Regions from separate parts of the Rhizobium sp. L9 genome, predicted to be linked through region 2. Evidence: predicted binding sites of a transcription regulator. Region 2 holds the regulator's gene; the other holds the start of a gene.
What was found. Region 2 encodes LexA, which represses DNA repair genes until DNA is damaged. Its sites were predicted from a motif close to TGTTCNNNNTGTGTTCNG; they were not measured.

Region 1 (6,567 bases), on a different contig from region 2:
CCAGGGCCTCAGCATCGAAGAGGTGCATGAAGGCTGCAAGATCGATCCCTGGTTCATTGCCGAACTCAAGAATATCGTCGACATGGAAGCCCGCATCCGCGAGCATGGCCTGCCCGGCGATGCCGCGAACCTGCGCATGTTGAAGGCCATGGGTTTCTCCGACGCGAGGCTGGCGACCCTGACCGGCAAGCGCCCGAAGGAAGTCGCGGAACTCCGCAACAGCCTGAACGTGCGTCCGGTTTTCAAGCGTATCGACACCTGTGCGGCCGAATTCGCTTCGCCTACGGCCTATATGTATTCGACCTACGAGACGCCCTTCGTCGGCGCCGCCCGCTCGGAAGCGCAAGTCTCCGACCGCAAGAAGGTCGTCATCCTCGGCGGCGGCCCGAACCGCATCGGCCAGGGCATCGAGTTCGACTATTGCTGCTGCCATGCCGCCTTCGCGCTGAAGGATGCCGGCTATGAAGCGATCATGATCAACTGCAACCCCGAAACCGTCTCGACCGACTATGACACGTCGGATCGCCTCTACTTCGAGCCGCTGACGGCCGAAGACGTGATCGAGATTCTGCGTGCCGAACAGGAAAAGGGCGAAGTCGTCGGCGTCATCGTCCAGTTCGGCGGCCAGACGCCGCTGAAGCTTGCCGAGGCGCTTGAGAAGAACGGCATTCCGATTCTCGGCACCGCGCCTGACGCGATCGACCTCGCCGAAGACCGCGACCGCTTCCAGAAGCTTCTGATGAAACTCGATCTCAACCAGCCGAACAACGGCATCGCCTATTCGGTCGAGCAGGCCCGCCTCGTCGCCGCCGAGATCGGCTTCCCGCTGGTCGTTCGCCCGTCTTACGTGCTCGGCGGCCGCGCCATGCAGATCCTGCATTCGGAAGGCCAGTTGCAGACCTACCTTCTCGATACGGTTCCGGAACTGGTGCCTGAGGATATCAAGCAGCGTTATCCCAACGACAAGACCGGCCAGATCAACACGCTGCTCGGCAAGAATCCGCTGCTCTTCGACAGCTACCTCACCCACGCGATCGAAGTCGACGTCGACTGCCTCTCCGATGGCACCGACGTCTATGTCGCGGGCATCATGGAGCATATCGAGGAAGCCGGCATCCATTCCGGTGACTCGGCCTGCTCGCTGCCGCCGCGTTCGCTGCCGGTCGAACTGCTCGACGAGTTGGAGCGCCAGGCCAAGGCCATGGCCAAGGCGCTCAATGTCGGCGGCCTGATGAACGTCCAGTTCGCCATCAAGGACGGCACTGTCTACGTGCTCGAAGTCAATCCGCGCGCCTCGCGCACCGTGCCCTTTGTCGCCAAGACCATCGGTGCGCCAATCGCCAAGATCGCCGCCCGCGTCATGGCCGGCGAGACGCTCGACGCGACCTTCGCCGCCTATGGGCAGAAGCCCGATCCGCGTAAGCTCACCCACATCGCTGTCAAGGAAGCCGTCTTCCCCTTCGCCCGCTTCCCCGGCGTCGACACGCTGCTCGGCCCGGAAATGCGCTCGACCGGCGAAGTGATCGGCCTCGACAGCGATTTTGCCCTGGCCTTCGCCAAGTCGCAGCTCGGCGCCGGCGTCGAGTTGCCGCGTGATGGAACAGTCTTCGTCTCCGTGCGTGATGAGGACAAGGCGCGCGTGCTGCCGGCGATCCGCATCCTCGTCGAAGAAGGCTTCAAGGTGCTGGCAACCGGCGGCACCGCCCGCTTCCTTGGCGAAAACGGCATCACCGCCACCAAGATCAACAAGGTCCTGGAAGGCCGTCCGCACATCGAGGACGCGATCCGCAACCGCCAGGTCCAGCTCGTCATCAACACCACGGACGGCAACAAGGCGATCTCGGATTCCAAGTCACTGCGCCGCGCAACGTTGATGCAGAAGGTGCCCTATTACACGACGATGGCCGGCGCCGAAGCCGCCGCTCAGGCGATCAAGGCGCTGAGGGCAGGCAATCTCGAAGTCCGGCCGCTGCAGAGCTATTTCGCCTGACATGAGAGCAATTCCAGCAGAACTGTGCCGCAGTCTTGCTGGATTGCGTAAAAACAACGAGATAGCGCCATCGCTTAATGGGCGCTGGCGCTATCTCGCCGGAATCAATTTATCCGGCTAAGACCATAAGCCGCTGAATTTCCGTCATATCCTCGCGAAACCGCGCCAGTTCCTCTGCCTTCAGCCGCTCGTCAGGAATGCGCAGCAGATAGGATGGATGCACGGTGACGAAGAGCGTACGCCCTCCTTCGATCGCCATCGCCCTTCCCCTGACATCCTGCAGCTGTTCTTTCACGTCGGTCAGCGCCGCAAGCGCCGTCGCCCCCATTGCGACGATCAGTTTCGGCTTAATCAGCGCCAACTCCCGATCGAGCCACGAGCGGCAATGCTTCACCTCGCTCATATTGGGCTTCTGGTGGATGCGCCGCTTGCCACGCGGCTCATACTTGAAATGTTTGACCGCATTGGTGACGTAGAGCCTCGATCGGTCGATGCCGGCCTCTGCTATCACCTGATCGAGAAGCCTGCCGGCAGGTCCGACGAAGGGGCGGCCGGCAATATCCTCCTGGTCGCCCGGCTGCTCGCCGACAAACATCACCTGCGCATCGCGCGGCCCCTCCCCGAACACGGTCTGGGTGGCATTGGCATGCAGCGGACAGCGCGTGCAGACGGCGGCTTCCGCGCGCAGTGCTTCCAGCGTGCCCGCTGGAGCCTCAGGTTCTGCGGGGAGATTGCGTGCCGCCTGCTGCAAGCGGTCGTGGAACGGCAGCGATAGCGTCGCCTCCCGCGCCGCCATCTCCCGCACCTTGCTTTCGGCCGATGCAATCAAGCCAGGAATGAGATCCGCCTCCGGCAGGTTCTTCCAGTACTTCTTCGGCATCTCCGCCTGCATCGCCTTCACCTTCAATCGCGCCGGGTTGAAGATATTGGCGTAGTAGGTACGCCAGAGCTCGTCGGTGGCATCGCTGAGATTGGGCTTTTCACACGGCTCGTCGGCAATCGTCAACCGCTCTCCGTCCCAGGCCGCCGATCCCTTCGGCGTTGCAATCAGCCAGTCCATGTCGTTGAAGCGCCGCTGGAAGAAGGGAGCCGTGCGTCTGACGATATGATGGTCGGGCTCGAACCAGGCGAGGAATTTCCGACGCGCTGCCGATACCGCACCAACTTCCTTGAAACGGACGAAGGCCGTCATCTTGTGAGCGTCGCGCCGAACGCTCTTCGCCATCAGCTTGGCCCGCACGACATCCTCATCGGACGTCACCTCCAACAGCTGCCGGTCCATCTGCAGCCGCCAGAGCAGACGGTACAGCAGAGAAAATCGCGCCGGATCGGAATGGCAAAGAACCATCTCAGCAAGCCCTATGAAGGCGGGCGGCACCGTCATCGGCTTGCGGGTCGTCGCGGGCGCCGGCGGCATGGCGTCCCGCTGAAAGGACAGATCGGCCTCGGCGCTCCTTTCGCGCCAATCGATCTCCTCCGGCAATATGCCGGCCGCCGCCAGGGCGCGTGCCGCGTCACGCCATTCGGCAAGATCTCCGCGTCCTGCGAGAACCACCCGGCGCATCATAGCAACGACAATTGTTCGGGCTGCGGCTCGAACATGGCCCGCAGGTCCGGGCGGTCGATCAGCCGCCTTGGCGACCAGCCTTCCGCGGCGATGAAGGGCTGGACCTTCTTGATCGAAACGCCGAGCCGGGAGAGATCATCGAGCCCCAGGCGACGAAAACGGCGCGCCGAAACGATCGCCTTCACAGTTTTTAAGCCGAGGCCCGGCACACGCAGCAGTCGCTCACGCTCAGACTTGTTGATGTCGACCGGAAACTCGCCCCGGTTGGCAAGGGCCCAGGCAAGCTTTGGATCGAGATTGAGATCAAGCATGCCGTCCGCCTGGCTTGCGGTGATTTCCTCGATGCCGAAACCGTAGAACCGATACAGCCAGTCTGCTTGGTAGAGCCGGTGTTCTCGCATCAGCGGCGGTTTGATCAGCGGCAGGTTTTTCGACGCGTCGGGGATGGGGCTGAAGGCGGAGTAATAGACGCGCTTCAGGCCATAGCTGCTGTAAAGCCGGCCGCTGCTCGCAAGGATCGTCGCATCATTGGCCCCATCTGCGCCGACGATCATCTGCGTGCTCTGGCCGGCCGGGACGAAACGCTGTCGTTTCCTCGTCTTTAATGTCGGCTCACTGGCCGCCTCGATCTTGAGCCGGAGGTCCCCCATCGATCGCCTAATACTGGCAGGCTTCTTCTCCGGTGCGAAACGGGAAATCCCGCTATCGGTCGGCAGTTCGATATTGAGCGACAGCCTGTCGGCATGAAGCCCCGCCTCCTCGATCAGATGCGGCGACGCCTCAGGGATCGCTTTGAGATGGATATAGCCGCGGAAATTGTGGGTTACCCGCAGCTCACGCACGATGCGGACCAGCTCCTCCATCGTGTAATCGGAAGAGCGAATGATACCGGAGGACAGGAAGAGGCCTTCGATATAGTTGCGGCGGTAGAATTCGAGCGTCAGCCAGACGACCTCCTCCGCGGTGAAGCGTGCCCGCTCGACATTGCTAGAGGAGCGATTGACGCAATAGGCGCAGTCATAGATGCAGAAATTGGTGAGCAGGATCTTCAGAAGCGAAATGCACCGCCCATCCGGAGCATAGGCATGGCAGATGCCGGACCCCTCGGTCGAACCCAGTCCGCCGCTTCTGCTCGAATCGCGTTTCACCGTGCCGCTGGAAGCACAGGAAGCATCGTATTTCGCGGCGTCTGAAAGGATGGCCAAACGTTCGGTTAGCGACTTCTTCATTAGAATGTTCACTATATGTTCTTGGCTGCAAAGTCAATCCCGACGTCCCCGCTTATGCCCCGTTTTGGCGCACATCACCTGACGTACCAGCGGGTTGGGTTTCATTTATGCGAATTTTCTGGAAATCAGCCGTGGCGATCTGCTATAAGCATGCAACTATGATTGTGGCACGGTTCCGAAGCTCCCCTTCGGGACCTGTTTTCTTTTGTGTGTGCCTGACTGTGCTGACGCAAGACGGGCGGCCGCAAGGAGTGAAGGACAGAAAAATGGTTGATAAGGTACCGATGACACAGGGTGGTTTCGTCAAGCTGCAGGAAGAACTGCGCTGGCGTCAGCAGGAAGAGCGTCCCCGAATCATCGAGGCGATCGCCGAAGCCCGTGCTCATGGCGACCTTTCCGAAAATGCCGAATACCACGCCGCGAAGGAAGCCCAGAGCCACAACGAGGGCCGCATCACCGAGCTGGAAGACCTGACGGCGCGCGCCGAGGTTATCGATCTCACCAAGATGTCGGGCGACAAGATCAAGTTCGGCGCCAAGGTGAAGCTCGTCGACGAGGACACCGAGGAAGAAAAGACCTACCAGATCGTCGGCGACCAGGAAGCCGACGTCAAGGCCGGCCGCATCTCCATCTCCTCCCCGATCGCGCGTGCGCTGATCGGCAAGGAAGTCGGCGATTCCATCGAGGTCAACGCACCGGGTGGCTCCAAGGCCTACGAAATCCTCCAGGTTTCCTGGGGCTGATCGCCCGCCAGACATGAGATTCATCCTTGCCGGACATTCGTGACGTCGAGATCATCGCGCCCAATTTCAAGCGCCGGCTCTCCGGCGTCACCTCGACCATCGTCCAGCTCATCCCGTGCCAGATCCGGCTTGGCATGCGCATAGCAACGCTGGGGCCGGGCCTGCCGGAGGGCCTGCCAAAACTGAGTTGGGCGCAGCTTTTTGGGCTGTGGCGCCCGCCGGCCCGGCGCCGTCACCGCGTCTGGCACGCCCGCCGCAACAATGAGATGGCCGTCGGCATCCTGCTTTGCCATGTCCTGCGCATGCCGCTGAAGCTGCTCTTCACCTCGGCCGCGCAACGCCGTCACACCGCCTATACGAAATGGCTGATCCGCCGCATGGATGCGGTAATCGCGACCAGCGACCGTTCCGGCTCCTTTCTCGAGGTGCCTCACACGGTCATCCAGCACGGCGTCGACCTTTCCTTGTTCCACCCGCCGGAAACGGCCGACGATGGCATTGGCGCCACCGGGCTGCGCGGACGCTATCTCGTCGGCTGCTTCGGCCGCGTGCGCCATCAGAAAGGCACCGATCTCTTCGTCCAAGCGATGATCGAACTCTTGCCGCAGCACCCCGAATGGACGGCCGTCGTCTCCGGCCGCGTGACGGCGGAGCACACCGCCTTCGGCGAAAAGCTCAAGGCCGATGTCGCCGCCGCGGGCCTCGCCGACCGTATCCTTTTCCTCGGTGAAGTGCCCGATATCAAAATCTGGTATCGCCGTTTGACGCTTTACGTAGCCCCTTCCCGCAATGAGGGCTTCGGTCTGACGCCGCTCGAAGCCATGGCCTCGCGGACCGCGGTGGTGGCATCGGATGCGGGCGCCTATGCCGAACTCATCGCCGAAGGCGAGACCGGCTCGGTGGTGGCGGCTGGCGACGGCGAAGCGCTGACGCGGGCAATCGCCCCCTATATCGCAGATCCGTCGCTGGCGATCGCGCATGGCGAGAATGCATTGCGTCATGTCCGGGCGAATTTCGCGTTGGAAAAAGAAGCAAACG
Region 2 (6,567 bases):
ATAAATCAGAAATTCCAATTAACCTAATTCCGGTTAATTGGAATAATGTTTGAATATGACGATCTCGTCCGCACGCGACATATTCAGCTGATATCGCGCCTTTTCGTCCAGCATGTCCTTGTCGAGCGAGCCGTCACTCAGCAGCGCCACCTGGCTTTCCAGATGTTCGCGCTTCGCCTTCAGGACGGCAAGCTCTCTTTCGCGCGCGACGCGCTGACGCTCGAACGTCTCCGTCGCCCGCAGGCCATAATCGCCATGGATGCAATGATAACCGAAATAGGAAAGGAAGGCGACCGTCATAGCCGGGATGACGAAGCGGCCGAGCTTTCTCTTCTTATGATGCTTTGTCCACATACACGCATGCTCTTGAACGCATTACCAATTCGTTCAGCATAACGCGCAGAGATTAACCGTTCATTGACCGTAACCGCCGGCAAGAAAAAACCCGCGCCGGTGAGGCGCGGGTCGAGCATTGCAAATCAGATCGGATCAGCCTTTGATGATCGAGCGGCCGGCATATTGGGCCTGGGGGCCTAGGCCCTCCTCGATGCGGATCAGCTGATTGTACTTGGCGAGACGGTCAGAACGCGACAGTGAGCCGGTCTTGATCTGGCCGCAGTTGGTGGCAACTGCGAGATCGGCAATGGTCGAATCTTCCGTTTCTCCGGAGCGGTGCGACATGACGGCGGTATAGGCTGCCTTATGCGCCGTGTTAACGGCATCAAGCGTTTCCGTCAGAGAGCCGATCTGGTTGACCTTGACGAGGATCGAGTTGGCGACGCCCATGCGGATGCCGTCGCGAAGGCGGGCCGAGTTGGTGACGAAGAGATCGTCGCCGACGAGCTGAGTCTTCTTGCCGATCAGATCGGTCAGCGCCTTCCAGCCCTCCCAGTCGTCTTCGGCCATGCCGTCTTCGATCGAGATGATCGGGTATTTGCCGGCGAGCTCGGCCAGATATTCGGCCATGGCGCCCGACTCGAGCGTGCGGCCTTCGCCCTCCAGAACATACTTGCCGTCCTTGAAGAATTCCGTCGAGGCGCAGTCGAGGCCGAGGCACATGTCGTCGCCCGGCTTGTAGCCGGCTTTCTCGATCGACTTCATGATGAAGTCGAGGGCTTCGGGCGCACTCTTCAGGCCGGGAGCGAAGCCGCCTTCGTCACCGACATTGGTGTTGTGGCCCTGCGCGGCAAGCTCCTTGCGGAGCGTATGGAAGACTTCCGAACCCATGCGCACGGCGTCGGCGATCGAATCGGCGCCGACCGGCAGGATCATGAATTCCTGGAAGTCGATCGGGTTGTCGGCATGAGCGCCGCCGTTGATGATGTTCATCATAGGCACCGGCAGGAGGCTGGCGGAAGCGCCGCCGACGTAACGGTAAAGCGGCAGGCCGGATGCCTGGGCCGCAGCCTTGGCGACGGCGAGCGAGACGCCGAGGATGGCGTTGGCGCCGAGGCGCGACTTGTTCGGCGTGCCATCGAGCTCGATCATGATGTTGTCGATCTGGATCTGATTTTCGGCGTCGATGCCGCCGATCGCGTCGAAGATCTCGGTGTTGGCGGCCTCGACCGCCTTTTCGACGCCCTTGCCGAGATAGCGCTTGCCGCCGTCGCGCAGCTCGACCGCCTCATGTGCGCCCGTCGAGGCGCCCGAGGGAACGGCCGCGCGGCCCATGCTGCCGTCTTCGAGATAGACGTCGACTTCGACGGTGGGGTTGCCACGGCTATCGAGGATCTCGCGGGCGATGATATCGGTGATTGCAGTCATGGGTTCTTCCTGCTCGGTGGGTGATAAGTCGTTCGAAGCCTGTCATAATCGAAGGCGTGCAAATTACAATGGCGCAATTTCCCGCCTTCGAGCGGGTATCGCATCGTGGCCTAAACCACGATCATGTCAGCCTGTTGAACGTTAGGCCTTGGCGATCGCATCGAAGGCAAGCAGCTTCTCAAGCAGTCGCGGCATGTCCTTGAGATAGACCATGTTCGGCCCGTCGGACGGTGCGTTGTCGGGATCCTGATGGGTTTCGACGAAGACGCCGGCAATTCCCGTCGCCACTGCCGCGCGCGCCAGCGTTTCCACGAACTCGCGCTGGCCGCCGGAGGAATCGCCCTGCCCGCCCGGCTGCGCCACGGAATGGGTGGCGTCAAAAATGACGGGAGCTCCCATCGCCGCCATGATCGGCAGCGAACGCATGTCGGAAACCAGCGTATTGTAGCCGAAGGAGGCACCGCGCTCGCACAAGAGCACATTCAGATTGCCGCTGGCGTTGAGCTTCTTCAGAACGTTCTTCATATCCCAAGGGGCGAGGAACTGGCCCTTCTTGACATTGACGGCGCGGCCGGTTCTGGCGGCGGCGATCAGAAGGTCCGTCTGACGGCAGAGGAAGGCCGGGATCTGCAGAACATCGACCACCTTGGCCACCTCGGCGCATTGCTCGGCCGTATGGACGTCGGTTATGACGGGAAAGCCGAATTCCTTCTTGAGGTCGGCAAAGACCTCCATGCCCTTTTCCAGGCCGATGCCGCGTTCAGCCGAGAGCGAGGTACGGTTCGCCTTGTCGAAGGAGCTCTTGTAGACGAGGCCAATGCCGAGCTTGCCGCAAAGCTCCTTCAGCGTGCCGGCGACCATGAAGGCGTGATCCCGGCTCTCCATTTGGCATGGACCGGCGATCAGCGACAAGCGGCCAGTATTGGAAAAAGTGACCTGGCCTTCGCCTTCGCCGATCCTGACTTCGGAATTCGTGTCGGTGCTCATCGTGTTTCCTCGAAGGCGAAGAGCGCACCCTGCCCGGGCGTGGGCTTCACCAGAATGCGATTGTTCTTGCGCGTGTGAATGTGATCCCGTTAGCACCCAAATGCGCTTCTGTCACGGCAAGATCGATGACGGTGAAGAGGATTGCCCGCCCCCGCAGGCCGCGATCGGCTGATGAGACAGCGGTCTCGAAATAGGCCTCCAGCCCTTCCGGCCGTCATCAAGCTGATCTTTGCATTTGATGCCGCGATATTCATGCCGAAACCGGTTTTCTCCACCGCCGCCTGCCCAATCGCGAGCCCGACGAAGGCGGCGAATGCCGCCGGGTCCGGTGCACAAAGTGCGATCTCGGCAATGCCGATCACGCCATTGGCGTGTCTCTCCAGCGCGGCGCGATCTGTAGGGAACGAAGTGATGCGCTGGCAAGTAAAGAGAAAGAAATCGGGGGCGCGCAAATCAGCTGCAAAGGCCAGCTTAAAGCTGCCGACGCTCTCCGAACCGTCCGGCATCCGCATCGGCCGGCTGAACTGCAACATCTCACCGGCGCTCGCGCCGTTGCTGACGAAGCGCTTATGATCGAGGTCGGCATCCTCGCTGAGGAAGGCCAGCGCAGAAAGTCCCTCCTCGCCGCAGCGGAAACGGAAGGCGCGATTGCGGGCGATGAAGACGTTGCCCTGGCGGGCCGCTGCTTCGCTCTCGTCGACACTCGCCACGCCAAGCGGCTCCAGATAGGTCTTGTCGGCGAAAAAGACGCAGGCATTCTCCGTTCCGAAGGGATGGCGCGCATCGGCGGCGACGGTGAAACCGAGCTTGCCGAGCCTCTCACGCGCCAGATCGATATTGACCACGGGCAGCACGACATGATCCAGCGGGTGCGACCTGGCGGAATGCGCGTTCATGAATATCCCTCCTGAAACCGGAAAGAGATGTGCGACAGCACCTCCCTCAATGCAAGACATGTGCGCCAATCCGGCAAATGAAAATAAAAATCTCAGCGAGTTGACGTGAACTTTTACGGAAATTTAGCTACTTGCGGAACACATATGGAACATATAGTGTCCGTTCTGGATTTGTTTCAATCACGGGGTCTAACGTCGATGCTCACGCGCAAACAACAGGAGCTTCTCCTTTTCATCCATGAGCGCATGAAGGAATCCGGCGTTCCTCCCTCTTTCGACGAAATGAAGGATGCCCTGGATCTCGCCTCGAAATCCGGCATTCACCGCCTGATCACGGCGCTTGAGGAACGCGGCTTCATTCGCCGCCTACCGAACCGCGCCCGGGCGCTCGAGGTGATCAAGCTTCCGGAGGCCTATAACCCCAGTCTTCAGCGTCGCGGTTTTTCGCCGAGCGTCATCGAGGGCAGCCTCGGTAAGCCCCAGCCGGTCGCCGCCCCCGCTGCGCCAAAGCCGGTCGCCGACAATGGCAACTCCGTCTCCGTGCCGGTCATGGGACGTATCGCCGCCGGCGTTCCGATCTCGGCGATCCAGAACAACACCCACGATATAGTCGTTCCTTCAGATATGCTCGGCTCCGGTGAGCACTATGCGCTGGAGGTTAAAGGCGATTCGATGATCGACGCCGGCATCTTCGACGGCGACACCGTGATCATTCGCAACGGCAGTACCGCCAGTCCCGGCGATATCGTCGTTGCCCTCGTCGATGACGAGGAAGCAACGCTGAAGCGTTTCCGCCGCAAGGGCGCCTCGATCGCGCTCGAGGCCGCCAACCCGGCTTATGAGACCCGCATCTTCGGGCCCGACCGCGTCAAGGTGCAGGGCAAGCTCGTCGGCCTCATCCGTCGCTATCACTGACGCCGGATGGGCTGGAATCGGTAAAACGATCATTGCGCCAATCATAGGCGCGATGGCGCATCCATGGTCGCGACAAGGCATCGAAGGCGGTGGTGACCTCCAGGCCGGCATCGGCGAAACGCAATTCGAGCGAGCCGGTCCTACGCAGCGTCTCGCCGGTGAAAAGCGTGCCACCTGAACGGCAGCTGTTGAAACGCAGACGGACCGAGGTCACGACGATATCGGCCGTATCGCAGGCCGGGCCGAGATAGGCGGCATTGTCGATAACGGTGACGATATGGCCATTGCCAAGTCTTGATGTGCACCAAGCCTTCTTGACGCAGGAAAAACGGTTTGCTTCACCGCCTGCTGCGGCTGCCCGCATCGCCGCACTCGCTTCGTTCTGCTGATCGCGGGAAAGCCTGACACGGCGGCCTTCTCCTTCCGGCGGGATGGCCGGACCATCCAGCATCTTCGGCGGATCATGTGTCGGCAGCACCAGCGCTCTCTGCCACTGGTCGAATATGAAATCCGGCGGGTTTTCACGGTTGGAAGCTATTGCCTCAGCCGCGACGACCGCAACCAGACTGCCATCCTCCGAAATCACCAGATCCGGCGGCCGGGGAACCGGCAGAAGCAGCACGATGAGCGTCGAGATGGCGATGATCGATGTGCCGACATGGCGCAGCCGAGTGCGCAGCAGCGTCAGCAGCAGAAAGCCTGCCACCGCCACTGCGAAATACCAGCCGGGCAAGCGGCCGATGCCGATATCACCGCCCCAGCCGGACACCGTCTTGGCAACCGCAATCACCAGATCGAGGCCGAATCCGACGACCTTCCAGAGCGGAGCGTCCAGACCGAAAGGCATGAGCAACATCGCCAACAATCCGGCCGGCATGACGATGAAGGAGATAATCGGCATCGTCGCAAGGTTTGCCGGCAGGCCGTAAGCCGTCAGGCGATGAAAATGCTCGATCGAAAACAATGCGGTGGAAAAGCCGCCGATCAGCGAGGTCAGGAAGACGCCGCCGAAGAAACCGGCGACGGCAACCACCGGCCTGATGATCGGCAGTTTCAGAAAAGCGTTTTCGCGGACACGCCTGTCCTTCCACAACTGATAGCCCGATACCAAGGCCAATGTGGCGGCAAAGGACATTTGAAAGCTCGGGCCCAATACTTCCGAAGGTGAAATGGCGATGATGATGAGCGCGGAGAGAACGACATTGCGCAGGCTAATCGACGGCCGGTCGAAGAAGACGGCAATCAGCATGATGGCCATCATGATAAAGGCGCGCTCGGCCGAAACCCCGAAACCGGAGATCAGGTAATAGGCGGTGACGGCGATGAGCGCGCCGGCAGCGGCGATCTTCTTTGTCGGATAGGCTTGGGCGATGCCGGGAAAGAGGCTGAGCAGCATCCGGAAGCCGACGAAGAAGATGCCAGCCGACAGCGCCATGTTGAGGCCCGAGATCGCGACGATATGGGCAAGGCCGGACTGGCGCAGCGCCTCTGTCGTCACGTGCGATATGGCGCGCCGTTCATCCGTCACCAGGGCAGCGGCAAAGGCGCCGGTATCACCGGGCAGGATCGATCTTATGCGGTCGCCGATGCTGCTGCGCAGCTGGTAGAGCCATTCGAGCAGGGCGTCCGCCGTCGACCTGGCCGCCTGCGGGCCTGCCTCCAAGTCGAGTTTCTCCGGCGCACCATAGAAGAAACCGTTGGCGCCGATGCCGTCGAAATAGGCACCGAAGGAAAAGTCGTTGAGCGCGGGAAGTGCGGGGCCTGCCGGCGGCGTCAGACGTGCCTTGCCGGTGATGACGTCGCCGATCTCGAAAGGCGCATCGGCGCCCCGGACGATCGCGGTGATGCGTCTCGGCGGCCGTTTCAGCTCCGGCGCCTCGGTGCCGGCGACGGCAAGAATGTAGCGCCAGCGCCCGCGCCCGTCGCCTTCCCGCCGTTCGACGCGGCCAGTCACCGTCGTCGTCACGGATGAATCGAGGATCACCGTTGAAGCCCGCCAGCTCTC

Region 1: CO660_RS00425 (putative DNA modification/repair radical SAM protein) is a predicted target of LexA. The motif match lies at 4,792-4,809, and genes of this name have one in related genera.

What each region holds. Positions count from the first base shown of each region.
Region 1 is NZ_NWSZ01000001.1:84,505-91,071, forward strand. It holds gene carB (carbamoyl-phosphate synthase large subunit) at 1-1,990, shown strand, start outside; gene CO660_RS00420 (UdgX family uracil-DNA binding protein) at 2,100-3,554, opposite strand; gene CO660_RS00425 (putative DNA modification/repair radical SAM protein) at 3,554-4,786, opposite strand; gene greA (transcription elongation factor GreA) at 5,053-5,529, shown strand; gene CO660_RS00435 (glycosyltransferase family 4 protein) at 5,556-6,567, shown strand, end outside.
Region 2 is NZ_NWSZ01000008.1:66,818-73,384, forward strand. It holds gene CO660_RS10145 (septum formation initiator family protein) at 34-354, opposite strand; gene eno (phosphopyruvate hydratase) at 490-1,764, opposite strand; gene kdsA (3-deoxy-8-phosphooctulonate synthase) at 1,906-2,751, opposite strand; partial or broken gene CO660_RS10160 (VOC family protein) at 2,748-3,647, opposite strand; gene lexA (transcriptional repressor LexA) at 3,846-4,562, shown strand; gene CO660_RS10170 (ComEC/Rec2 family competence protein) at 4,543-6,567, opposite strand, start outside.